DNA from 3 places in the Kluyvera sp. 1366 genome. Region 2 is predicted to be linked to each of the others. Evidence: predicted binding sites of a transcription regulator. Region 2 holds the regulator's gene; each other region holds the start of a gene.
The links. Region 2 encodes Fur, which represses iron uptake genes when iron is present. Its sites were predicted from a motif close to ATAATAATGAGAACNACTATCAA; they were not measured.

Region 1 (3,280 bases), on a different contig from region 2:
TGTGCTCGAAGATATAGCCGATCGAAGTCTGTTCGCGCTTGGCTTCGTTGAAGCTCGGATCGCTGACGTTGAAATCGTAAGGGATAAAGCCCGCGCTGCTCTCTTTCAGCGTACCGCTGGCCGGCAGGAAGTTACGGTATCCCGCTTTCGGCTCGTTCTGATACATCGTCAGCAGCGTAAAGCTGGTGTCCGCGTTAGGCAGCCAGGTTATCGCTGGCGCAATCGCCATGCGCTGCTGCTTATTGTCCTTAACGAACTCATGTTTGGTGCTGGCAATACCGTTCAGGCGGTAAAACAGCGTGTTGTCATCATTCAGCTTGCCGCCAAAATCAAACGCCGCTTCACCCAAATGCTGGTTGCCGGTGCTGAGCTGCACTTTGTGAATGCTCTGCGCGGTCGGGCGCTTGCTGGTCATGGCCACGATACCGCCCGGATTCACCTGGCCGTACAGCACAGAAGCTGGGCCGTGGATCATCTCTACGCGCTCCAGCAACCAGGGATCGATCTGCCCCGCTGCGCCCGCCTGGCCGGATAAACCGTAGCTCAGGCCATCGAGGAATTTCGGCGCATAGCGGAAACCGCGCGCGATGATCTCATCATTACGGTTGGAGTTACCGCGATAGTTGGTCAACACGCCGCTGCTGTAGCTCAGCGCGTCCGCAACGGAAGCCGCAGCCTGATCGTCCATCTGCTCGCGGGTAATTACCGAAATGGATTGCGGGGTTTTGCGCAGCGGCGTCGCGGTTTTGGTGCCTGCCGCGCTCTCTTTCGCCACGTAGCCCTGCAGCGGCGAAGTCACGCTTTCACGCGTGTCGGCGTTGACGGTAAGGGTCTCTTCGGCAGCCACGCTGAAGGCGGCTGGTGTCACCAACAGAATTGAGGCCAGAGAAAGGTACAGAGGATTGAATCTGAACTGCCGTGCCACAGCAGGTATTGCTGAATTTTTAGCGTTAACGGACATAGTTGCCATCTCTATTTCAAACTGCCTTGTAAATGAAATAATCCGTTCAGTCGCCCTCGCCTAACGACAATGGCCGTAACGGATTGAAATATTAATCTCTTGCGTAATTGACGGTCCTAATCTCCCCGCGTGACGTCCTTCACAAAATAATCCACTGAAATTACGAAGGTTTATCAGGCACGAAAAATCATATTGCAAATGTAAATCGTTATCAATAGCATTTGCATTAGCTTTGATTAAGTAAAGACAGTGAACAAAATGTGGAGATGGGTTGCAGGATGTTTCAAACAAGCGCAGAAAATACGACGCAGACGTGGTTGCCCGCCGGAACAGTCGCGCAATGGTTGCAGCAGGCCGAAATAGGAAGCGAAAGCTGGTGGCAGCGGCTGTATGCGGTAGGTACGCCGCTGGTGGAGCGTGACGAAAGCGGTCAAACGACCATGCACTTCTTCTGGCGCGATCCCGAAGGACATTCCGCACGTTCTTCCACTGAACGGGTTTATATCGATATTAACGGCGTCACCGATCACCACAGCGAAGCGCCAGAAAGTCTGGTGCGCGTCGGCGACAGTAACGTCTGGTATTGGTCGACCGCCATTGAATCTGACTGGCGCGGCAGTTACAGCCTGATCCCCGCCACCGCGCAGCAGTTACCGCCGCTGTTTTGTGGCGATGATGCCGAATGCCGCGCGCTGCAGCGTAAGTGGTGGATCTCGCTGATGCCGTTAGCGATCCCCGACAAATTCAATCCCACGCCGCCGTTTCTCAGCAGTCGCCGTTTTGCGCTGAGCAACGCGCACATGCCGGATGCGCCGGATCAATCGGCCTGGCGCGCGCTGGATGCCGGCATGGCGGAAACCTGGCCGGATACGCTGCAAACCCTGCAGTGGCACAGCGCGTTGCTCAACGTCACACGCAACGTCTGGCTCTACAACACCGGAACAACCGCTCAGCCCGAACAGCGTCCGCTGGCGATTCTGCTCGATGGACAAAACTGGGTCTACGGCCAACCGATTTTCAGCGCGCTGGATAAGGTCACCGCCGATGGCACACTGCCGCCTGCCTGCTGGCTGTTTATCGATGTCATCGACAGCCAGCACCGCGAAGCCGAACTGCCGTGCAATGAAACTTTCTGGCAGGCGGTGCAGCAGGAACTGTTACCGCTGGCACGCCAGCACGCGGCGTTCAGCAGCGACGCCGACCGCACGCTGGTGGCCGGGCAAAGCTATGGCGGACTCGCCGCGCTCTATGCCGGTTTGCACTGGCCGCAGCGTTTTGGCCGCATTCTCACGCAATCCGGCTCCTTCTGGTGGCCGCATCTGCAATACATCCGAGACTACGCCAACCGCGAGCAGCACGCACCCGGCTTGCTACTCGAGCGGCTGCAACAGGGCGATTTACCGCCGGGCAAGCTGAAGATTTTCCAGGAAGTGGGCGATCGCGAGGCGGACATGGTGTACGTCAACCAACAGATCGCCCCGGCGCTACAGGCCGCAGGCCATGAATTACATTTTCGCCGCTTCGCCGGAGGGCACGATGCGTTGTGCTGGCGTGGCGGTTTGATCGACGGCTGCCGCTGGCTGCTGGCCGATTTTCTCTCCCCTACATCAACCTCTGAAGGTAACCACCATGTCTGAACAACAGAATCCGTTTGATAACGACGCGCTCGATTTTCTGGTGCTACTTAACGCGCGCCAGCAATACAGCCTGTGGCCCGCTTTTGCTCCGGTTCCGGCAGGTTGGCACAACGTGGCGGGACCGCTGACGCGCAGCGCCGCCATTGAGTTTATCGAAGCAAACTGGCACGACATGCGGCCAGCGACGCAACAGACGTCGTCTACCGCGCATTAAATTTTTTTAACTTTCTCTTTTTTAAATTGTTTTTCTCGACAGGAATTGTCCTTTGGCAACGTTCAACCAACCTTATCCGTTAGTCGCGGCGCAGCCCGGCATCTGGATCGCTGACAGCATTGCGCAGCAGCGCAATCAATTTACCGTGGCGCACTACAGCGTGCTGCACGGCGACATCAATCGCGCGGCGATGGACAGCGCCATTCAGCAGGCAATGGCGGAAGCCGATACCGTGCAGGCGCGCTTCGGCCTGGATGAGCAGGGCAATCCGGCGCAGTGGTTTGGTGCACAAGCGCCGGTCGCGCCGGAATGGCACGATTTCAGCCAGCGCGGCGATGCCAGCAGCCAGGCGCACAAACTGATGCAGGCAGATCTCGCTGCCGATCTGCCCGCCGACGGCGACAAACCGCTCTATCGTCATGCGCTGATGCGCATCGGCGACGGCAGCTGGCTGTGGTATCAGCGCTA
Region 2 (3,280 bases):
GCCGCAGCGAAGCCGCTGAAGTAATGCGTCAGCATATTGATGAAGAAGGCGTGATCCAGTTCATCCTCAAATCTTTCGCAGAGGGCGAATGGCGCTTTAATGTGCAGGTGCTGTGGGATAATTACAGCATTATTTCCGGCTGGGAAGAGATTCCTGCGTGGCCGCATCCGGCGCTGTTTATCCGCGGCGGCGACTCGCCTTATCTGGATAATCAGCATCGCGATGCGCTGCTGCGTCAGTTCCCGCAGGCACATGCACATGTGATCAGCGGTGCTGGACACTGGGTGCACGCCGAGAAACCCGATGCGGTGTTACGCGCCGTTCGGCGTTTTTTTAACCTGTAAAAGCAAAAGCTTGCCGCTTGCGCTTTAGGGTTGGCGTCAGGGAAGGCGCTGGAGTATGATGTCGCGCTAAAAATTTGCCACGGATATTTTTTCGCCGTGGTCGGGCCGATAATGTTTTAATCGCGCAGCGCCTTTCCGCCGTTCGCGCCCACTCAGTTTTACAAACCATGGCAAAAGAACAGACAGACCGCACTACGCTTGATCTCTTCGCAGACGAGCGGCGTCCTGGTCGCCCGAAAACCAGCCCGCTGACGCGTGATGAACAGTTACGCATCAACAAACGCAATCAGCTCAAGCGCGATAAAGTGCGTGGGCTGCGTCGTGTTGAGCTGAAGATGTCGAGCGAGGCGGTTGACGCCCTCAGCACGCTAGCCGATCAGCAAAACATCAGTCGCAGCGAATTGATTGAACAAATGCTGCTGGCACAGCTCAAACTGTCGTAACGCGCGAAGACCGCACGCTGGAACACAAAGTCACGGTTTTATACGTTCCGCACTTTTTACCGGTCTGCTATTATTCGCATAACTGTGCAGTCAACTGACTTACTTTCACAATCAGGATTTAAGAGGTTACCTAACCCATGGCAATCGTAGGCATTTTCTTCGGCAGCGATACCGGCAACACTGAAAACATTGCAAAGATGATCCAGAAACAACTGGGTAAAGATGTCGCCGAAGTGCATGACATTGCTAAGAGCACCAAAGAAGATCTCGAAGCGTTCGACATCCTGCTGCTGGGTATCCCAACCTGGTATTACGGCGAAGCGCAGTGTGACTGGGACGATTTCTTCCCGACGCTGGAAGAGATTGATTTCAATGGTAAGCTGGTAGCGCTGTTTGGTTGTGGCGATCAGGAAGATTACGCCGAGTACTTCTGTGATGCGATGGGCACTATCCGTGACATCATTGAGCCGAATGGTGCGGTGATCGTCGGTCACTGGCCAACCGAAGGCTATCACTTCGAAGCCTCTAAAGGCCTGGCCGATGACAAAAACTTCCTTGGTTTGGCCATTGACGAAGACCGTCAGCCGGAATTGACCAACGAACGCGTTGAGAAGTGGGTGAAGCAGATCTTTGATGAGCTGCAGCTGAAAGAGATTATTGAAGCTTAATTCCCTGCTCTGCCCGATGTGCGCACTGCCTCACATCGGGTAACGGAATTTCCTATAAAAATAATAGCTACGGTTTTTTAACTTTTCCCCGCAAATCTGTAGAATACCCGCAATGGTCATCCGCTTATTCCTCTGGCAGTAGAATGAGGCTGAGTGAAATGGAATCCAAAACCCAAGCGTCTTGAAGACGTTAGTGACGATATCCTTACAAACTTTGGTGATTAAGGACGTTGCCTTGGTTTTCATTTCACTGCTTGAGTTCTATAATGAGACGCAAATGAGAATGCGCGTTGACCTAAACATTCAAGGCCCCTGCGCCGCAAGTGACTAGCAAAGTAACAGGACAATATCCGCATGACTGACAACAACTCCGCATTGAAGAAGGCTGGCCTGAAAGTCACGCTACCCAGACTGAAAATTCTGGAAGTGCTTCAGGGACCCGGCCCAGAGTCCCATCACGTCAGTGCGGAAGATTTGTATAAGCGCCTGATTGATATGGGCGAAGAGATTGGTCTGGCAACGGTGTATCGCGTTCTTAACCAGTTTGACGACGCGGGCATCGTAACCCGTCACAACTTTGAAGGCGGCAAATCTGTCTTCGAACTGACTCAGCAGCATCACCACGATCACTTGATCTGCCTGGATTGTGGCAAAGTTATAGAATTCAGCGATGAATCAATCGAAACGCGTCAGCGTGAAATTGCCACTCGCCACGGCATTAAGCTCAGCAACCACAGCCTGTACCTGTACGGTCATTGTGCTTTGGGAGACTGCCGCGAAGACGATACGCTCCACGATAAGTAATTGAGTGTGCTATGCAGTATAAAAAAAACCGGCGCTTGAGCCGGTTTTTTTATGCCTGTAATCAGGCGACAAGCGTTTCCTGCAGGTAGCGCCAGCGCGGAATGGCGGTGCTGCAATCCAATACCGCCAGTGAAATGCGGCTCTGATTGATGCCGTTCATCATCTGTAATTCACGATACTGAATCGTCACTTCCTCGCTTTGCTGCGAGATGATGGCGTGCTCACTGGTGGCAATGCGCATGCCTTCACGCTGCCCCTGTAACTGGCGAAACAGCACTTCCATTTCATTGAGGTCCAATCGTTTGCCTTGCGGCGTGACCATTTTGAACTCGGGATGAAAGTGCGATAAAAACAGATCAATGCTGTCGTCACTGCCTTCCGCCTGATTGAAAATACGTTCAATAAGCTGATGTAAAACCACCACGCTATGCCTGGCTTCCTGGGCGAGAGTTGTCATTTTTTTTCCTTAGATAAGCCGCAGAGCACCGTCTGAGAGCGCATAGCCTACCTGAAAAAAAGTTTTTCACACTGCCAAATGGGTTAATTTTTCTAAAGTCAGAATAGTCGCAAATAGGGAATTAAAGGCGAATTGAGGCGTGCAGCATAAAAGGTCGTATCTGGCCAAATTGAGATAATAAAAAAGGGCGATTGCTCGCCCTTTCATGATCTTATCGTGCTCGCGACTAAAACTATTAATCGCCGATTTTTGCCCAGGTATCACGCAAACCTACGGTGCGGTTAAACACCAGCCTGGAGGGCTGTGAATAGACGCTATCAGCACAGAAATAGCCTTCACGTTCGAACTGGTACGGTGCCATCGAATCGGCAGCACGTAAACCAGGCTCAACGAAGCCCTGTTTGATTTCCAGTGAGTTTGGGTTGATGGTGGTGAGGAAATCCTCAGCCGCGCCCGGATTTGGCACACTGAACAGACGATCGTACAGGCGGAATTCCGCTGGCAGCGCGTGGATTGCAGAAACCCAATGGATAACACCTTTCACTTTACGGCCATCGGCCGGAT
Region 3 (3,280 bases), on a different contig from region 2:
GGCTTAGGTTTTATCGCGCTGGCGATTAACGCCGCGCTGCCAGAACCCTCTCTGATCGCGGTTTATCTGCTGGGTTTCTGGGATGGTTTTTTCGGCGCGATTGGCGTCACCGCGCTGCTGGCGGCGACGCCCGCGCTGGTCGGTAGGGAAAACATTATGCAGGCGGGCGCTATCACCATGTTGACGGTGCGCTTCGGCTCCATTTTATCGCCCGCGATTGCTGGTCTGGTGATTGCTCACGGCGGCGTGACGTGGAACTACGCACTCGCTGCCTTTGGCACCTTACTTACCGTGTTAACGCTGCTGAAATTGCCCACTTTGCCGCCGCCGCCACAACCGCGTGAACATCCGCTGAAATCCCTCGCCGCTGGCGTGCAGTTTCTTTTCGCCAGCCCGATTGTCGGCATGGTGGCGCTGATTGGCGCATTAGTCACGCTGGCCAGCGCGGTGCGCGTGCTCTATCCGTCGCTTGCGCCGCATTGGTCAGTGAGCGCTGACCAGCTTGGCCTGATGTATGCCGCCGTGCCGCTCGGCGCAGCTATCGGCGCGTTCACCAGCGGTAAACTGAAACACGCCGCGCGTCCCGGACAGCTGGTGCTCGGCAGTGCGATTGCAGCGTTTGTCGCGTTGGGTTTGTTTAGCCAGATGCCGAACCTGCCGCTGGCGTTAGCCTGTTTAGTCGCTTTCGGTTACTTCAGCGCCATCAACAGCCTGGTGCAGTACGCGATGATTCAGGCATTAACGCCAGATCATCTGTTAGGCCGCATCAACGGCTTGTGGACCGCGCAGAACGTGACCGGCGATGCGATTGGTGCGGCGGTGATTGGTGCGATGGGTTCATGGCTGCTGCCACCGCAGGCCGCCGCGGTATTTGGCTTTACGGCGGCGCTGCTCGGCATCGTGATGTGGTGGGTGATGGGCCGTTTACGTCGTTACCATCCGCCAGCACCGGAGCTGACGGAACAGGCATCATGATTTAACGAACAGCTTCTCCAGACGCGCCAGCAGATTGCTGGCGCTGTAGTAATCAAGACGGAAGGAATCGACGCCCAGCTCGTAAACCTGCTTGCCCTGCACCGCCGCGTTTTGTGCAAGGAACGGATTGTTCAACACCGATTGCGTGGTTTTATCGTCAGCGGCGAACAGCAGGAAGGTTTTACCGGTCAGGCCGCTGGCAACGTTTTCGCCCGACAGCTGAATGATGTCTTTGCGCTGTCCCATGCTGTGTCCCTGCTCAACCGTCGCCGGTGGCGTTGCCAGGGTGAAGCCAAGTTGTTCCAGCAGCTTGCCCTGCGCCGAAGCCGCGGTCCACACATTGACTGCGCGTCCGCCGCCGTTCCATACCATGGCGGAGACCGGCTGCGGTGGCAGCGTGATGGCTTTTTTCAGCGCCGCTTCACGATCGTCGAAAGCTTTAATGCGCTGCGCCGCCTGCGCTTCATGCCCGGTCGCCTGGCCTAACTGCGTGACGACATCCTGCCAGCTTTTGTCGTCGTAATTGACCACCAGCGTCGGTGCAATAGCCGAAAACTGTTCGGCGAGCTTGATGGCAGAATCGTTGCCGGTGGCGCTGACGATAATCAGATCCGGCGCTTGCGCGGCAACCGCTTCGGCATTCGGCTCACCGATGTACAGACGTTGAAGATGCTGCTTTTTGGCAACGTCGCTCCACTGGCGAAAGAAACCCTGATCGTCGGCCAGGCGACTGTTCGGCGCAGTCGCGCCGGAAGCAATCACCGGCGCATCAATGGCCAGCAGCGATCCGGTCAGCGTGACGCTGGTCGAGACAATGCGCTGCGGCGCGTGATTGAGCGTGATCGATCCGTTGGCACCCTGAACGGTGCGCGGCCAACCTTGTTCGGCATAAGCGACGCTGGTGAAAATCTGGAAAACACCTATAAGGGCTGCAATGCCCCAAAAACCGCATTTATTCATAAGTTTTGGTCCACTTTTTAGCATATTGCCCTGCTGAGCGTCAGCGCCTGATTACGGCTAAACGCAGCTGAAATCCCGCGAATGGATTGACACTTTTGCCCAATCGACGTAGGTTACAGGCCCATAATAAAAATGATAATCATTCTTAATAATCTTATCATTTATAGGTGAAAATTATGGTGGAATCTTCCACGTTTGAAAATGCCTGGCTGAAGGATTATTCCGCGCTAAGCCGTGGTTTCCTCTTTACCTCGCCGTGGCGTAGTTTGGCAACGCAAGGATGCTATACCACCGTTACCGCGCCGGTAGATGACGCCGCGTCGCTGGACGGTGATTTCCAACAACAGTTACGTCAGCATTTTGCCGCGGCGAAAAAACAGGGCATCGACAATCCGATTCTGGTCGGGGCGATCCCGTTTGACGTCAGCCAGCCCGCCGCGCTGTTTATTCCTGAATCCTATCAGACGTTTAATCGCGCTGACCTGCAAAACGCGTTGCCGGAAAACGTCAGCGATCTGCCGCAGGTGCGACGTCGCACCGCAGTGCCGGATCACGATGTGTTTACCACGATGGTGGCAGATGCGGTGGCGGCCACGCAGCGCGGCGATCTGGATAAAGTGGTGCTGTCGCGTCTGATGGATATCGTTAGCGAACAGCCGGTTGATACCGCAGCGCTGATGCAGCGCGTGATTGCGCAGAACCCCAACAGCTACCATTTCCATCTGCCGCTGCCGCAAGGCGGTGCGCTGATTGGTGCCAGTCCGGAGCTGATGCTGCGCAAACAGGGGCGCGATTTTAGCTCTTGTCCGCTGGCGGGCTCAGCGCGGCGCAATCACGACGATGCCCAGCAGGATCGTGCCGCTGGCGATACGCTGATGGATTCCGGCAAAGATCGTCATGAGCACAAACTGGTGACCGACGCGATGCGCGACACCTTGCAGCCGCGCAGCCGTTTGCTGTCGGTGCCGACCATTCCGTCGCTGATTACCACCGCCACGCTGTGGCATCTCGCCACGCAAATCGACGGCGAAGTGCAGGATGAGCGCGAAAATGCGCTGTCGCTGGCCTGCCTGCTGCACCCGACGCCTGCGTTGAGCGGTTTCCCCCATCAGCGCGCGCAGCAGCTTATTCAGCAGCTGGAACCTTTTGATCGCCAACTATTTGGCGGCATCGTCGGCTGGTGCGATAGCCAGGGCAATGGCGAATGGGTGGTCACCATCCGCTGCGGCACCGTGCATGGCACGCGGGTGCGCCTGTTTGCCGGCGCGGGCATCGTGGCCGACTCACAACCCGAATCAGAATGGCGTGAAACCGGCGTGAAGCTGGACACCATGTTGCGCGCCTT

Region 1: a site for Fur is predicted at 1,160-1,182, ahead of fes (enterochelin esterase). Genes of this name have one in related genera too.
Region 3: a site for Fur is predicted at 2,062-2,084, ahead of ACVLVH_RS13515 (isochorismate synthase). Genes of this name have one in related genera too.

Annotation. Positions count from the first base shown of each region.
Region 1 is NZ_JBTRDW010000001.1:185,822-189,101, reverse strand. Features, by position in the region: gene ACVLVH_RS00860 (TonB-dependent siderophore receptor) at 1-961, opposite strand, end outside; gene fes (enterochelin esterase) at 1,240-2,598, shown strand; gene ACVLVH_RS00850 (MbtH family protein) at 2,591-2,812, shown strand; gene ACVLVH_RS00845 (amino acid adenylation domain-containing protein) at 2,865-3,280, shown strand, end outside.
Region 2 is NZ_JBTRDW010000004.1:193,334-196,613, forward strand. Features, by position in the region: gene ybfF (esterase) at 1-344, shown strand, start outside; gene ybfE (LexA regulated protein) at 512-787, shown strand; gene fldA (flavodoxin FldA) at 925-1,455, shown strand; gene fur (ferric iron uptake transcriptional regulator) at 1,810-2,259, shown strand; gene ACVLVH_RS10225 (hypothetical protein) at 2,321-2,716, opposite strand; gene glnS (glutamine--tRNA ligase) at 2,952-3,280, opposite strand, start outside.
Region 3 is NZ_JBTRDW010000005.1:371,306-374,585, forward strand. Features, by position in the region: gene entS (enterobactin transporter EntS) at 1-975, shown strand, start outside; gene fepB (Fe2+-enterobactin ABC transporter substrate-binding protein) at 970-1,935, opposite strand; gene ACVLVH_RS13515 (isochorismate synthase) at 2,112-3,280, shown strand, end outside.